DNA from 2 places in the Bacterioplanoides pacificum genome. Region 1 is predicted to be linked to the other one. Evidence: predicted binding sites of a transcription regulator. Region 1 holds the regulator's gene; the other holds the start of a gene.
The links. Region 1 encodes FNR, which switches genes on or off when oxygen is low (the NO sensors DNR and NnrR bind a similar motif). Its sites were predicted from a motif close to TTGATNTANATCAA; they were not measured.
Positions count from the first base shown of each region.

Region 2: a site for FNR is predicted at 2,422-2,435, ahead of petA (ubiquinol-cytochrome c reductase iron-sulfur subunit). Genes of this name have one in related genera too.

Region 1 covers NZ_JBHRYB010000005.1:376,668-384,371, forward strand. The annotation lists gene greB (transcription elongation factor GreB) at 1-401, shown strand, start outside; gene ACFOMG_RS06355 (hypothetical protein) at 470-973, shown strand; gene ttcA (tRNA 2-thiocytidine(32) synthetase TtcA) at 981-1,892, opposite strand; gene ACFOMG_RS06365 (hypothetical protein) at 2,015-2,146, opposite strand; gene fnr (fumarate/nitrate reduction transcriptional regulator Fnr) at 2,390-3,154, opposite strand; gene ACFOMG_RS06375 (sulfite exporter TauE/SafE family protein) at 3,220-3,906, opposite strand; gene ccoS (cbb3-type cytochrome oxidase assembly protein CcoS) at 3,921-4,118, opposite strand; gene ACFOMG_RS06385 (heavy metal translocating P-type ATPase) at 4,122-6,536, opposite strand; gene ACFOMG_RS06390 (FixH family protein) at 6,533-7,036, opposite strand; gene ccoG (cytochrome c oxidase accessory protein CcoG) at 7,146-7,704, opposite strand, start outside.
Region 2 covers NZ_JBHRYB010000001.1:12,463-20,166, forward strand. The annotation lists gene ACFOMG_RS00065 (peptide chain release factor 3) at 1-859, shown strand, start outside; gene ACFOMG_RS00070 (hypothetical protein) at 1,066-1,377, shown strand; gene rplM (50S ribosomal protein L13) at 1,547-1,978, shown strand; gene rpsI (30S ribosomal protein S9) at 1,980-2,372, shown strand; gene petA (ubiquinol-cytochrome c reductase iron-sulfur subunit) at 2,615-3,211, shown strand; gene ACFOMG_RS00090 (cytochrome b) at 3,211-4,440, shown strand; gene ACFOMG_RS00095 (cytochrome c1) at 4,443-5,201, shown strand; gene sspA (stringent starvation protein SspA) at 5,295-5,921, shown strand; gene ACFOMG_RS00105 (ClpXP protease specificity-enhancing factor) at 5,933-6,340, shown strand; gene slmA (nucleoid occlusion factor SlmA) at 6,408-7,013, opposite strand; gene argB (acetylglutamate kinase) at 7,031-7,704, opposite strand, start outside.

The sequences.
Region 1 (7,704 bases):
GCTCGGAAAATGCCGAATACATTTACGGTAAAAAGCGATTACGCCAGATTGATAGCCGGTTGCGCTTTTTGCGTAAACGGCTGGAAGCTCTGACCGTGATTGACCGTAAGCCTGCCAATCTGGAAAAGGTGTATTTTGGCGCCTGGATTGAACTGGAAGACGATGATGAACAGTTATACCGTTATCGTATCGTCGGTGAGGATGAAATTGACCTGAAGCGTGGCTATATCAGCGTGGATGCTCCGCTGGCACGTGGCCTGATGGGTAAAACACTGGACGAAGAGGTTGAGGTACGCCTGCCAAAAGGGCTTGAAAGTTATTACATCGTTGCCGTTCATTATGATAAGCCTGACTGGGACAGCGGTCAGCCGGCAGGGCATCGTTGGGCAGATAATCACTGAGCGGCTTTAATGCTAACCAACCGTACGAAATATTAATCAGCTGCTAGTCTTACCTTCAGGAGGACGGTATGACAAAACAGCCGATGGTTTTTCTTTCGTGGTTACGGGCACTGCTGCTGTGCAGTACTGGCCTGGCTGGCTGGCCGCTTATGGCGGCTGAACAGCCAGCGGTCAGTCATGAAGCGTTGCTGGAACAGGTGTATAAAATGCCCGCCTGGGTCGACCAGGTGACCCGTGTATGTCCCTGGCAGTCGAATGAGGGACAGGGCTATGTACGGGTCGTGCGGACGGAACAGGGTGGCCGTCACCAGCTGTTTTTTCAGTGGATTCGTAAAGGCATGGCGGGCACACCAACGCAGGCGATTTCTACCGTGCAGGTTGAGGAACTGGCAGGTGAACTGGCCGTAAAAGTCGAATTGCCCAGAGCACAGTTACACGAGCAACATTGCCAGTTAAAAGCCCGGGCAGAAAACCTCACCAGTGAACGACGCTACATGTTGACCTTTTATTTAATCCGGCCAGGAGAATATAAGTTATCACTGGCCGGGTTATACAGTGTTGGCCCGGAATAATGCGTCGTTAGTCGACGTGTACCACATCCAGCAGGGTCTGGCGTATGCCCAGATGACTGCCTTGTTGTTTTTGCTCCAGATTGACAAAATCAAACAACGCTCCGTCGGCCAGTTGTGACGGTGCAACATTGCTGATCGCGGCAAAAATGTTTTCGCTGCGGCCAGGTTGTTCTTTATCCCAGGCGGCCAGCATCTGTTTAATGTTCTGGCGCTGCAGATTTTCCTGTGAACCACATAAATTACACGGAATAATCGGAAATTCTTTGGCTGTGGCAAAGGCTTCGATGTCTTTTTCTTTGCAATACGCCAGTGGCCGGATTAATACGTGTTTCTGGTCATCGCTCAGCAGCTTAGGCGGCATCGCTTTTAATTTACCGCCATGAAACATATTGAGGAACAGGGTTTCGATGATGTCGTCGCGGTGGTGGCCGAGGGCAATTTTGTTGGCACCAATTTTTTCGGCAAACCCATACAGGGTGCCACGCCGCAGGCGGGAGCATAAACCACAGGTGGTTTTACCTTCCGGGATGACCTCTTTTACCACGCTGTAGGTGTCTTTTTCGACGATGTGATACGGCACTCCCAGCTGTTCCAGATAGGCAGGCAGGATATGTTCAGGGAAACCGGGCTGTTTCTGGTCCATATTCACGGCGACCAGCTCAAACTTAACCGGAGCGCTTTTTTGCAGACTCATCAGGATGTCGAGCATGGTATAGGAGTCTTTACCACCCGACAGGCAGACCATGATTTTATCGCCATCCTGAATCATGTTGTAATCTTCGATGGCTTTGCCGACGTTACGGCGCAGGCGTTTCTGTAACTTATTAAAGTTGGTTTTCTGCTTGCGTTCCTGATCGCTGACAACCGGGCTGGCCGGTTCGTTGGCTTGGCGTGGGTCAAAAGTGGCAACGTCTTGCATGGCCGGAAACTGCTCCTGAAGGAAATGCGGGCCCGCAGGCCGGAGTTAAGCAGGGCTTTATAACAAAAAGCCAGGGTTCAGGGAACCTTCGCAAGCCGCCGGATTACATCTGGCGGGCATTGTCAGGCGACCCGGTTAACGCCTTCCACCAACAGCTGGTAGTTATTAATAAAGTGTTCGCAGCTGGCGCCCCTGCGCGGGTGATAAAAACGCTTCCATAACCGCGCCAGCAGTTCCCGGGTGCAGATTCCCATAGCGTTATACCTCGTAACGGTACCGAATGCCGTTCATCAGCCGGCTGAGTTCAGTCCCTGTATTGTTACCTTAGAATAGCCTGATTGGACTTGCGTAGTTTTTATTCAAAAAACAGCGCCAGAAAAACCAGTCGTCAAAAATATAACGCAGGTGCTGTGCCAGATAATGGAGAAAGAGGGGAAGAATGCCTTGATTAAACTGACATTTCCCTGAACAGGGAAATGTCAGTGGTACAGCTGTGGTTATTTGCTGTCGCTGTGACCACAGTCGTCGTCAGAAACCAGCCCGGCCAGCTGATTGAGGGTATCGATATCCTGCAGAATAATTTCTTTGCCCTGGGTTTCGATCAGGCCGTTTTTCTGGAAGCGGGTAAACACCCTGCTGATGGTTTCGACCGCCAGACCAAGATGATTACTGATATCGACCCGTGACATTGGCAGACGGAAGTGGGTCGCTGAAAAGCCACGGCGGGCATAACGGGTGGAAATATCCATCAGGAACGACGCCACCCGTTCTTCGGCATTCTTTTTACTCAGCAGCAACATCATGTTCTGGTCATGACGGATTTCTGTCCCCATAGTGCGCATCAGCTGTTTACGCAGGTCGGGCAGCTCATCGGCCAGTTCATCCAGCTGGGTCAGCGGAATTTCACACACGGTCGTGGTTTCCAGTGCTTTCGCTGACAGCGGATAAAAGTCATTGTTGTAACCCGCCAGGCCGACCAGTTCACTGGCCAGGTGGAATCCGGTGATCTGTTCTTCGCCGTTTGATGCCAGGGTGTAGGTTTTTAACGCACCGGTACGCACCGCAAATACTGACTGAAAGGGTTCGCCCTGCTGAAATAATAACTGACCTTTCTGGATCGGCCGGCCACGACGAATAATGTCGTCCAGGCGTTCCATGTCGTTATCGTTCAGCGACAGAGGCAAACACAGTGCATTCAGGGAGCAGGTCTGACAATGCGGCTGAGTGCCACGCAGTGGCGAAGGAGCGGTAGATGATTTCATACTAATATCCGGTGTGAGTACCCGGTGCGTTAACGCCAGGTCATTCGAAAACTGGCTCTATACTCCTAGTGACTGATGGATCTGTCAAGGACTGGTAACCACACCGAAGTAACTGTCCATAAGCCGTAGCCAATCAACAGCAGACCGGCCAGTTGCCGGGTGAGCTGATGGTTGAGCCAACGGCTCAGGGTGGCGGCGGCCAAACCTCCGGCCAGTAACGCGGGCAGAGTGCCGAGGCCAAAGGTCGCCATGGTTAAGGCGCCCAATAACGGGTCACCATTAGCGGCAACCCAGCTCAGGGTGCTGTAAATCAGACCACAGGGTAACCATCCCCATAACATACCGAGTCCAAAGCGTGCCGTCAGAGACGACTGCTGCAACAAACGTCCGGTCTGCGGTTGTAAAAAACGCCACAGATATTGCCCCAGCCGTTCGATACGGGTCAGCCAGCTGGCCCAGCGGGCGACGTAAAGTCCCATCAGTATCAGCATCACCCCCGCCAGTGAGCGTAATAGCAGCATCAGGCTGTCATGCAGTTGTTGCAGCCATAAGCCGGCAGCACCGACCAGTAAACCGGCAACGGCATAGGAGCTGATACGGCCACCATTAAACGCCAGCAGTGATGCCAGGCGGCGCTCTGGTAAGCTGCTGTTGCCGGTAGCGGCGGCGATGCCACCGCACATCACCAGGCAATGGCTGGCACCAAACAGACCAATCAGCAGGGCGGTCAGCAGTGATAACGGTTCATTCATAGTCGCAGGGGCGCTTAACAGCGTGGTTGTGTGTCATCGGTCGCCTGATCCGGCGCTTGTGGTTTTTCCGGTTCGTCATCGTCAAACAGGATCTTATGGGCCGGGGATTCCATATCATCGAACTGGCCACTGCGGACCGCCCAGAAAAAAATACCGATGGCGATGGCCAGTAACAGCAACGACAACGGAACCAGAACGTAAATAATATCCATGGATCAGGTCTCTTTAGCCAGGCGTCCGATACGGTTCAGGCGCAGGGCGTTAGTAACGACAATCAGCGAGCTGAGCGACATACCAATGGCGGCGGCCCAGGGAGGAACCAGACCGGCAGCTGCGATGGGCAAAGCGACCAGATTATACAGTAATGCCCAACCGATGTTCTGACGAATAATGCGACGCGTTGCCGCAGCACCGTCGATGGCGGCCAGCAGCACTTCCAGCCGGCCATTGGTGAGGACGGTATCGGCATTGGTTTTGGCCAGATCGGTGGCTTCATTCACCGCCAGGGAGACATCCGCTCCGGCCAGCACCGGCACATCGTTAATGCCGTCACCGGCCATCAGAATCCTTTCGCCTTGTTGTTGCCAGCTGACCACCTGTTGTAACTTCTGCTCCGGGCTGACCCCACAGGACAGTTCATCAATGCCCAGCTGTTGCGCAATACGTTGCCCGGAATGGCTTGGATCACCGGTCAGCAGTGCGGTTTTAATGCCGCGTTGCTGCAGTCCGGATACCAGCTTGGTGGCGGCTTTGCGTAATGAGTCATTCACCTGAATCCAGCCCAGCGGAGCGTGTTCGCTGGCCAGTAACAGCCACTGGCCACCATCGTCGCCGGGCGGTTGCAGGGGGGCTGGCCAGGCAAAGCCAGGATGACCGAGCTTCAGTAACTGACCGTCAATCCGGCCCTGAATGCCCTGGGCCGGAATTTGTTCAATATCGCTGGCGGCTTTTGCGCTAATGTGCTGAAACGCCTTGGCAATCGGATGACTGGCGTGTTGCTCCAGTCCGGCGGCCAGTTGCAGCAGGTGACTTTCGTCGTCACCCTGCAGCGGAATCACCTGTGACAGCGTCAGCCGGCCGAGCGTCAGGGTACCGGTTTTATCAAATACCACGCGGTCGATCTGTGGCAGGGTTTCCAGTACGTGACCTTTACTGATCAATAACCCGGCTTCACGCAACGAGGCGGTGGCGGCGGTCAGAGCGGTTGGCGTTGCCAGTGATAAGGCGCAGGGGCAGGTGACCACCAGGACGGACAAGGCAATAAAGAAGGCGTGCTCATCACCCTGCCAGGCCCAGAATGAAAATACGCTGGCGGAAATGATCAGCACAGCGGCAACGAAGTGGCTGGCGATTTTATCGGCCAGCAGCGCGGCTTTCGGTTTTTCCTGCTGCGCCCGGTCCATTAGTCTCATAATGGTCGAAAGTTGCGCTTCGGCACCGGTGGCGGTAACCCGCATCAGCATCGGGCTCTCAACATTAAAGGTACCGCCAATCAGGGTGTCGCCGGTTTGTTTGTCGACCGGCATATATTCGCCGGTGAGGGCGGCTTCATCGACCGAACTTTTGCCTGCGGTGACAATGCCGTCGGCGGGTATGGCGTGACCCGGGCGCAACCGCAGAATATCGCCGACGCAGATTTCTTCACTGCTGATGACCTGATCGTCGCCACCGTCGATAACCTTTACGGCCACATTCGGCAGCAGTGTCAGCAGATTATTACCGGCTTTACCCATGCGGTGGCGGGCGCGCATCTCCAGATAACGACCCAGCAACAGGAAGAAGGTAAACATACAGACGGAGTCGAAATACACTTCCGGGCCGCGGTTAAAGGTACTCCAGATGCTGGCGCCAAAGGCCAGCCAGATGGCCAGCGATACCGGCACATCCATCGTCAGATGGCGGGTTTTCAGATCACGGACAGCGGCGATAAAAAAGGGCCTGGCACTGAACAGCACCACTGGCAGAGTCAGAATCAGGGCGGCAAAGCGCATAAACACTTCGTACTGGGCGGCCATGCCAACGTACAACGGCACGGACAACATCATCACCTGCATCATACCGATGCCGGCAACGGCCAGGCGGCGAATGGCCTGTTTGCTTTCGCGGCTGCGCTGGGCTTCCTGTTCGGTGGCGGAGAAGGGGCTGGCGCGGTAGCCGAGACGGTAAATGGCTTCAATCAGGCTGGATACCGCGATATCGGCGTAATGCCAGCGCACCACCAGGCGGTGGTTGGACATATTTAATACGGCATTGTCGACCCCGGGCAGCTGATTGATTCTGTGCTCGATCAGCCAGGCACAGGCGGCACAGCTGATGCCGTCGATGATCAGGGTGGCTTCGGCCAGTTCGCCATCGCGGGCAACAAAGCTGCGTTGCAGGGCGTCGGAGTCGTATAACTTCAGGGTGTCGCGGGCGGTCAGGTCCTGGTCGTCACCGTCGGCCGGACTCAGTTCCGGCAGTTGAGTACGGTGTTTGTAATAATCCTTTAAACCGCTGGCGACGATGGTTTCGGCCACGGCTTTGCAGCCCGGACAACACATGGGACGAACCTGACCGTCGATTTCGGTGGCCCAGCGTTCGCCCTCACGGGTGGTTTCACCGCAGTGAAAACAGGATTGTTGTGTGCTCATTTGGCGTTCAGTGTTATCTCTCGGCCGGCTTCAATCAGCGGATAGGCGCGAATTCGCCAGCCTTGCTCCGGGCTGTCGAGCCAGATACGGCGGCGGCTGGGTAATTCGATGTCGTTGACGCCAGCGTAGCTGCCATCGAGCATACGCTGTAACAGTAAGGTAGCGTCCTGATCTTCCAGAGTTGGGTGAATCAGCTGCATGGTTAACGTGTTGGGGTATTCGTCGAGGTAGCCATCCAGCTCCAGGCGTACTTCGTCGGCGGTAAATATTGCGCTGGCGTTGATTTGTAAGCGCGCGGCTTTTTCATCGTGGGCTTTGTTTTCGGTAAAACTGACGCCGTCTTTATAATAACTGTCGCTGACCAGAGAATCCTTGGTTTGCAGCGCGGTATATAACATCACGCCGCCCCAGATCACAGCCAGCAGTGGAATACCGGCAATAATCAGCATCAGAGGCTCCTGATACCAGCGGGTCAGTGGTTCTTGATTCTCAGGTTTCATAATTTACTCAGTATTCGGATGGTCAGCGCCAGGCGCCGTTTGCGAGCTGTAAAAAAACCGCCCAAGTTTAACCACTCAGGCGGTTTGTCACTAGCGCTCTTGCGTTTTTTTACTGACGCGGAGCAATAAAGGTACTTTCTTTGCGGGCAAATTCCTCACCGCTGGCCTTGTGGGTAATAACAAAGGTGATGGCGGTTTTACTGCTACGCAACGGGGTTGTGGCCGGATCAACTTCGAGTGTCAGGGTCACCTCCTCGATATCGTTAACATCCAGTGTGTACTCAGTGGCTGCGTTCAGCTGTGCGCCGTCCAGCCCCTCGACACTGAGCAGGTACGTCTCAGGCGATTGAGACATATTCATCAGCTTCAGCATGTAGGCATTTTTGACGGTGTCATTGGCTGTTTCTGTGTACAGCGTATTGCGTGGGCGCTCAACATCCAGCTCGAACGGTGTGCGGGTGATCATGGTGTAGGCCAGGCCACCAATCATGGCAAGTAGCATTGCCGCATAACCAATCAGCCGTGGACGGAAGAAATGTGTCTTTTGGCCTTCCAGTTCATTTTCTGTGGTGTAGCGGATCAGGCCTTTAGGTTTGTCCAGTTTTTCCATGATGGAATCACAGGCGTCGATGCACAACGCGCAGCCAATACACTGATATTGCAGACCA
Region 2 (7,704 bases), on a different contig from region 1:
ACAATACCTGGATGGTGAAATGACGCCGGTATTTTTTGGTACGGCACTGGCCAACTTTGGTATTCGTGAAATGCTTAATTATTTCGTTGATTGGGCACCAGCGCCGATTGAGCGTGAAACTAAAGAACGGACGGTTAAACCGGACGAAGAAAAGTTTTCCGGCTTTATTTTTAAAATTCAGGCCAATATGGACCCGAAACATCGTGACCGTATTGCCTTTATGCGTATTTGTTCCGGCACTTACACCAAGGGTATGAAAATGAAACATACCCGTATCGGTAAAGACATTAAGGTCGCGGATGCTGTTACCTTCCTGGCGGGCGACCGTTCGAATGTGGAAGAGGCTATTTCCGGTGAAATCATCGGTTTGCATAACCATGGCACCATTCAGATTGGTGATACCTTTACCCAGGGAGAGGAATTACAGTTTACCGGCATTCCCCATTTTGCCCCTGAGTTGTTTCGTCGTGTCCGGCTGAAAGATCCGCTGAAAATGAAGCAGCTGCAAAAAGGCCTGCAGCAGTTATCGGAAGAAGGGGCAACCCAGCTGTTTATGCCACTGAATAACAATGATCTGATTCTCGGGGCTGTAGGTGTTCTGCAGTTTGATGTGGTGCAGCAACGCTTACGGGATGAATACAAAGTGGAATGTATTTATGAGCCCATCAGCGTAACGACGGCGCGCTGGGTTGCATGTGATGATGAACGTAAGCTGGAAGAGTTCCGTAAAAAAGCATCTGAGAATCTGGCCATCGATGGTGGTGGTCACCTGACGTACATTGCCACCTCACGCGTGAATCTGAGCCTGACGGAAGAGCGCTGGCCGGAGATTGCATTCCGGGCCACACGCGAGCATTAATTTAACAAGACTACTTGCTATCAGATATTTTTGTGGCAGCAACAGGATGTTGCGGTAGCGCGGCAGGGCTATGGATGGCGCCTCGTGCGGCGAGAAAAAATGTCTGATACCTGTTAGGCCAGTTGTTGAGGATCCTGCTCCTTAACTTGCGACCGGATACTTTTGAACTAGGCTTGCTCTAGGAAATAATTATCGGATCAAAGGTTATGATTGCGTTCTTTTTAGTCAGTATGGGGATTGCCGGGGCGTTATGTTTCGCTGCGTATTATCTGATTCAGATGAAGGTGCTGGAAGAAGTCCTGACGCTGGATGACGGTAAAGGCTATTACCTGATTGCCTGTATTCTGATTGGCTTTGTTGTCAGTGCGGCCGGTTTTTATGTCGGCCAGACGGCAGGCTACGACCAGCAGGAGGCTACCTCGACTATGATGGCGCTGGCGATCCTGCTCGATATTATGGTAGCCTTGCTCACCCTGATTTATGGCCTGGTGAAGTTTCGCGAGCCAGAGCACTATTAATCATGAAATAAGCCTGAAAAAGGGGCGGTTTTCGGGCTGAAGAACACACTGGGCAAAATATTGCGCAGAATCATCCAACGCCTTGCGAATATCACTTGCTAATGGTGAAACCTTCCTATAGAATGCCGCCCTCTTTTCGAATCAACCTGCCCTTGAAGGCGAGAAATTGATGAAAACTTACAGCGCAAAACCCGAAACCGTAAAACGTGAATGGTTTGTAGTTGATGCAGCTGAGCAAACGCTGGGTCGTCTGGCTACTGAGGTTGCTCGCCGTTTGAGAGGCAAGCACAAGCCAGAATACACTCCTCACGTAGATACCGGCGATTACATCGTCGTGATCAACGCAGATAAAGTGAAAGTAACCGGTAATAAAAGCAGTGATAAAATGTATCACCGCCACACTGGTTACCCTGGTGGTCTGAAGTCTATCTCTTTTGAAAAGCTGATCGACCACAAACCAGAACAAGTGATTGAACTGGCTGTTAAAGGCATGCTGCCTAAGAACCCTCTGGGTCGTGCTATGTTCAAGAAAATGAAAGTTTACGCTGGTGATGAGCATCCACATGCTGCACAACAGCCACAAGAACTGAAAGTAGGATAAGATCATGGCAGAACAATACTACGGTACTGGTCGTCGCAAGACTTCTACTGCACGTGTTTTCTTACGTCCTGGTACTGGCAACATCGTTGTTAACAAACGTCCTCTGGATGAATACTTCGGTCGTGAAACTGCTCGTATGGTAGTTCGCCAGCCTCTGGAACTGACTGAAAGCTTAGAGAAATTCGATATCATCGTTAATGTAAACGGCGGTGGTGGTAACGGTCAGGCGGGTGCAATCCGTCACGGTATCACTCGCGCACTGATGCAATATGATGAAACTCTGCGTCCTTCTCTGCGTGCTGCGGGTTATGTAACTCGTGATGCTCGTGAAGTTGAGCGTAAGAAAGTGGGTCTGCGTAAAGCACGTAAGAAGCCACAGTTCTCCAAGCGTTAAGCTTGCCTCCGTTCCCGCTTGCGGGAAAACGGAACAAAAGAAGCGTCCCTTGGCCTATGTCAATGGACGCTTTTTTTATGCCTAAAACCCCATGCTTTACGGGCTTTTACAGTTGTCTCGGCGGGCGCTTTTCTTTAGTATGTGCGCCGCTCTGTTTGCTATGTTCGGGCTGTATAAAAAGTGCACAATAGTGCAGCTGTCGGCTGGCAACATTAGATTTTTTTTGATGGGAGAAGATGGTAATGAGTCAAGACGGCGTGAATAAGGGTCGGCGCACTCTGCTCGTAGGCGCGACTGCTGCTGTCGGTGCTGTCGGTGCGGGATTTGTCGCAGTACCCTTCGTAAAATCTTGGAATCCAAGTGAAAAAGCGAAGGCAGCGGGTGCTCCGGCAAAAGTGGACGTAAGCAAAATTGAACCAGGTGCAATGCTGACCGCCGAATGGCGTGGCAAGCCGGTTTATATTGCGCGTCGTACCGAAGAAGCTCTGGCAACGCTGCCAGCTCTGAATGATCGGTTGAAAGACCCTGAAAACAGTGTCAAAGATCAGCAACCGGCGTACGCAGATAACATCAACCGTTCCCGTAAACCGGAACTGATCGTTCTGCTGGGCGTTTGTACTCACCTGGGTTGTGCACCGAAATATTTCGCAGAAGTAAAGCCGGAACCTTTCGATGCTGATTGGAAAGGCGGCTGGTTCTGCCCATGTCACGGCTCCCGTTTTGACTTGTCCGGGCGCGTATTTAACGGTTCTCCGGCGTCTACAAACCTGGTCGTTCCTCCATATTCTTATGAGAGTGAGAACGTTGTGATCATTGGTGTTGATGAGGAGAACGCTTAATGAGCAAGCTGAATGCCCTGATGGGCTGGGTCGATGACCGCCTGCCGGTAACCCAGACCTACGAAAAGCATATGTCTAAGTACTATGCTCCGAAGAACTTCAACTTCTGGTACTTCTTCGGCGTCATCTCTATGTTAATGCTGGTTAACCAGATTCTGTCTGGTATCTGGCTGACCATGAACTTCACTCCAAGTTCTGAAGCGGCTTTTGCTTCCGTTGAATACATCATGCGTGATGTTGAGTGGGGTTGGTTAATTCGTTATATGCACTCCACCGGTGCGACCTTCTTCTTTGTTGCGGTATACCTGCATATGATGCGTGCATTGCTGTACGGATCCTACCAGAAGCCACGTGAGCTGATCTGGATCTTCGGTATGCTGATTTACCTGCTGCTGATGGCGGAAGCCTTTATGGGCTACGTATTACCATGGGGCCAGATGTCTTACTGGGGCGCTCAGGTAATTATTTCGTTGTTTGGTGTCATTCCTTTTGGTATTGGTGACGCTCTGGTTGAGTGGGTCCGTGGTGACTTCCTGATTTCCGGTGCAACACTGAACCGTTTCTTCGCATTACACGTAATCGCTCTGCCATTAGTGATTGTGGCGCTGGTGGTTATGCACTTACTGGCACTGCACGAAGTGGGCTCTAACAACCCGGACGGCGTGGACATCAAAAAACACAAAGATGAACAGGGTAAGCCGCTGGACGGCGTACCGTTCCACCCTTACTACACCGTACACGATATGGTGGGCATCGTTGTCTTCCTGATGGTGTTCTGCAGCGTGATGTTCTTTATGCCGGAAGGCGGCGGCTTTATGCTGGAATACGCTAACTTCGAACCGGCTAACGGCCTGAAAACCCCTGAGCATATTGCTCCGGTTTGGTACTTCGGTGCGTTCTACGCCATTCTGCGTGCTATCCCTGACAAACTGATGGGTGTGGTTGCTATGGGGGGTGCGATTGCGATTCTGTTCGTGCTGCCGTGGCTGGATAAGAGTCCGGTACGCAGCTGGCGCTACAAAGGCTGGATCAGCAAAATCTTTATTGTGGTATTTGCGATCGCCTTCGTATTACTGACCTGGCTGGGTACTCAGCCGGCGACTGACCTGAACACTCTGCTGGCGCGAGTTTCCTCGGTGATCTACTTCGGCTTCTTCCTGCTGATGCCGATCTACACCAAAATCGAGAAAACCAAACCTGTGCCAGAGCGTGTAACCGGAGGTCACTAAGCATGAAAAAATTATTTATTTTCCTGGCTGCTATGGTCCCGGCGATTGCCGCGGCCGCCGGTGGCTCTCATATCCATCTGGATGAGCACAAGACGGACCTGCACGACAAAGCGTCGCTGCAGCGTGGTGCCAAGGTTTACATGAACTACTGCATGGGTTGTCACTCGCTGGAACACGCGCGTTACAACCGTGTTGCCCGTGACCTGGACATCCCGGAAGAGCTGATGATGGAAAATCTGGTATTCCCGGATAAAAAGATCGGCGAGCTGATGAGCAACGCGATGCGTAAAGAAGACGGTAAAGCCTGGTTTGGTGCCACGCCTCCGGATCTGACGCTGGTTGCCCGTGTCCGTCGCCCGGACTGGCTGTATACCTACCTGCGCAGCTTCTATGAAGACCCAAGCCGTCCATGGGGCGTTAACAATGCGGTGTTCAAAGATGTGGGTATGCCTCACGTACTGGCTGACCTGCAGGGCCGCCAGGTAAAAGGTACTGCTCAGGTGGCTGTTGGTCATGACACGCTGACGGGACAGGAAATCACCGAAGAAAAAGAGGGTGTATTGTATCTGGCAGAAGAAGGTTCTTTATCGACTGCTGAATACGATAAGCTGGTCTTTGATCTGGTTAACTTCCTGACCTACGTGGCTGAGCCAATTGCGGTTGAGCGTCAGCGTATTGGTTGGTGGGTATTGCTGTTCCTGGCGATTTTCTTTGTTCCTGTGTACATGCTGAACAAAGAAATGTGGCGCGATATTAAATAACGTCCGCCCACCGGAAAAAGCATGTCTGGCCCGGCCGTATTTTACGGTCGGGCTATTGTTGTTTTTAGGTTTACTGAGAAAAGTGAGGAAAATATGGGAGTTGTAGCCAAGCGCTCTTCCATGACGTTTTATTCAGATGCGTCTGATCATTACAGTCACCGCGTACGTATCGTACTGGCGGAAAAAGGGGTTGCCGTCGAAATTCACGATGTAGACCCGGACAACAAGCCAGAAGATCTGGCCAGCCTCAACCCATACAACTCATTGCCTACTCTGGTAGACCGTGACCTGGTTCTGTATGACGCTAACGTCATGATGGAATACCTGGATGAGCGTTTCCCTCACCCGCCATTATTGCCTGTCTACCCGGTTGCCCGGGCGCAAAGCCGGTTATGGATTAACCGCATTGAAAAAGACTGGGCTGAACTGATTAAAACCATTCAGTGGGGTGCGGATAAAGACGCAGAAGCGGCTCGTAAAGAGCTGACCGAAAGTCTGACCGCCATTGCTCCGATTTTCGCTGAAATGCCGTATTTCATGAGTGAAGATTTTTCACTGGTAGATTGTTGTGTGGCACCAATCCTGTGGCGGTTACCGATACTGGGTATTGAGCTGCCGGAAAAACAATGCAAACCGCTGCTGAGTTATATGGAACGTCTGTTCGAACGTGAATCGTTCCAGGCCAGTCTGTCCGAAGCTGAGCGTGAGATGCGTGACTGATGGATAATCAGATGACACCAAGCCGCCCGTATCTGATGCGGGCGTTGAACGAATGGATCCTCGATAATCACTGCACACCCTATGTGTTAGTGGATGCCGGAATTCAGGGTGTTCAGGTGCCTCAGGATTACGTGAACAACGGTCAGATCGTGCTGAATGTCAGCCCCAGTGCGGTGCAGAATCTGCTGATCAATCAGGATGGTTTATCTTTCAGTGCCCGCTTTGGTGGTGTGCCAATGGAAGTGTATGTGCCGATTGTTGCTATCCTGGCGATTTATGCCCGGGAAAACGGTCAGGGCATGGTGTTTGGTTCTGAAGCCGGTGCACCGGATCCGAATCAGCCACCGGAACCTCCGACGCCGGATAATGAGCCACCGAAAAAAGGTGGGGGCCGGCCGTCACTGAGCGTGGTGAAATAATTTCCCCGTCAGCAACAGAGCATAAAAAACCGCCAGCTGGCGGTTTTTTTATATCCCGAGATCAGCGTCAGAGGTTTTTTTCGCGCAGCAGGTTGGCTTTAATCAGTGGCCACTGCTCATCCCAGTATTGAGTGGGTTTGGCGCTGAACTCGGTACGTACATACTGGCGGATACGACCTTCCAGCAGGGCTGTCAGCAGGTTGGCTTCAGCACTGATGGTTTGTGTCGGCACTAAGCCTTCGCGCATTTCTGCTTCACGCAGAATCTGTTTCAGCTGCGTTTCAATGCGCTCAAAAAACTGCTGGATGCGGTGGCGTAAACGTTCGGTTTCGCCTGCCAGTGCATCTCCCGACAATAACCGGCACATGCCGGGATTTTTTTCGGCGAACGTGAGTACCAGCATCAGTGTTTTCTCACAGCGCTGATCGGCGTTATTAATTTCCTGCAGAATCAGGTTGATGCGGCTGAATACGGTATCTTCAATAAAACTGATCAGGCCTTCAAACATTTTGGCTTTGCTGGGGAAGTGGCGATACAGCGCCGCTTCCGACACGCCCACCGCCTTGGCCAGGTTAGCGGTGGTAATACGCGCCCCCGGGTTGTTCTCCAGCATGTGGGCCAGCGCCTGGAGAATCTGGTCACGGCGGGAAATTTTTTCCGCGTTATCGGTCATAGCTGTTCCTTACCGGTTCAGAAGCTGTTGCGGGCGTTGGTGATCAGAGTACCAACCCCTTCGTCGGTAAACAGTTCCAGCAGGGTGGAGTGGGAAACCCGGCCATCAATGATATGGGCACTGGTCACGCCGGCATGTACGGCATCCAGCGCACACTGAATTTTTGGCAACATGCCACCATAAATGGTGCCATCGGCGATTAATGCATCGACCTGTTCGGTAGTCAGGCCGGTCAGAATTTTTCCTTCTTTATCCATCAGGCCGGCGATATTGGTCAGCAGGATCAGTTTTTCGGCCTGCAGAACTTCCGCCACTTTACCCGCCACCAGGTCGGCGTTGATGTTGTAAGAAGCGCCGTCTTCTCCAACACCAATTGGAGCAATCACCGGAATAAAGTCGCTCTGGGTCAGCATATCCAGCACCTGGGTATTGATGTGGGCAACTTCACCCACGTGACCGATATCGATAATTTCCGGCTGCTGCATATCCGGGGTGTTATGGCTGACTTTCAGTTTTTTCGCGTGTAACAGCTGGCCGTCTTTACCGGTCAGGCCCAGTGCCTTACCGCCGTTCTGGTTGATCAGATTAACAATGTCTTTATTCACCAGGCCACCGAGCACCATTTCAACCACGTCCATGGTTTCTGAGGTGGTGACCCGCATGCCATTGATAAAACGGCTTTCGATATTGA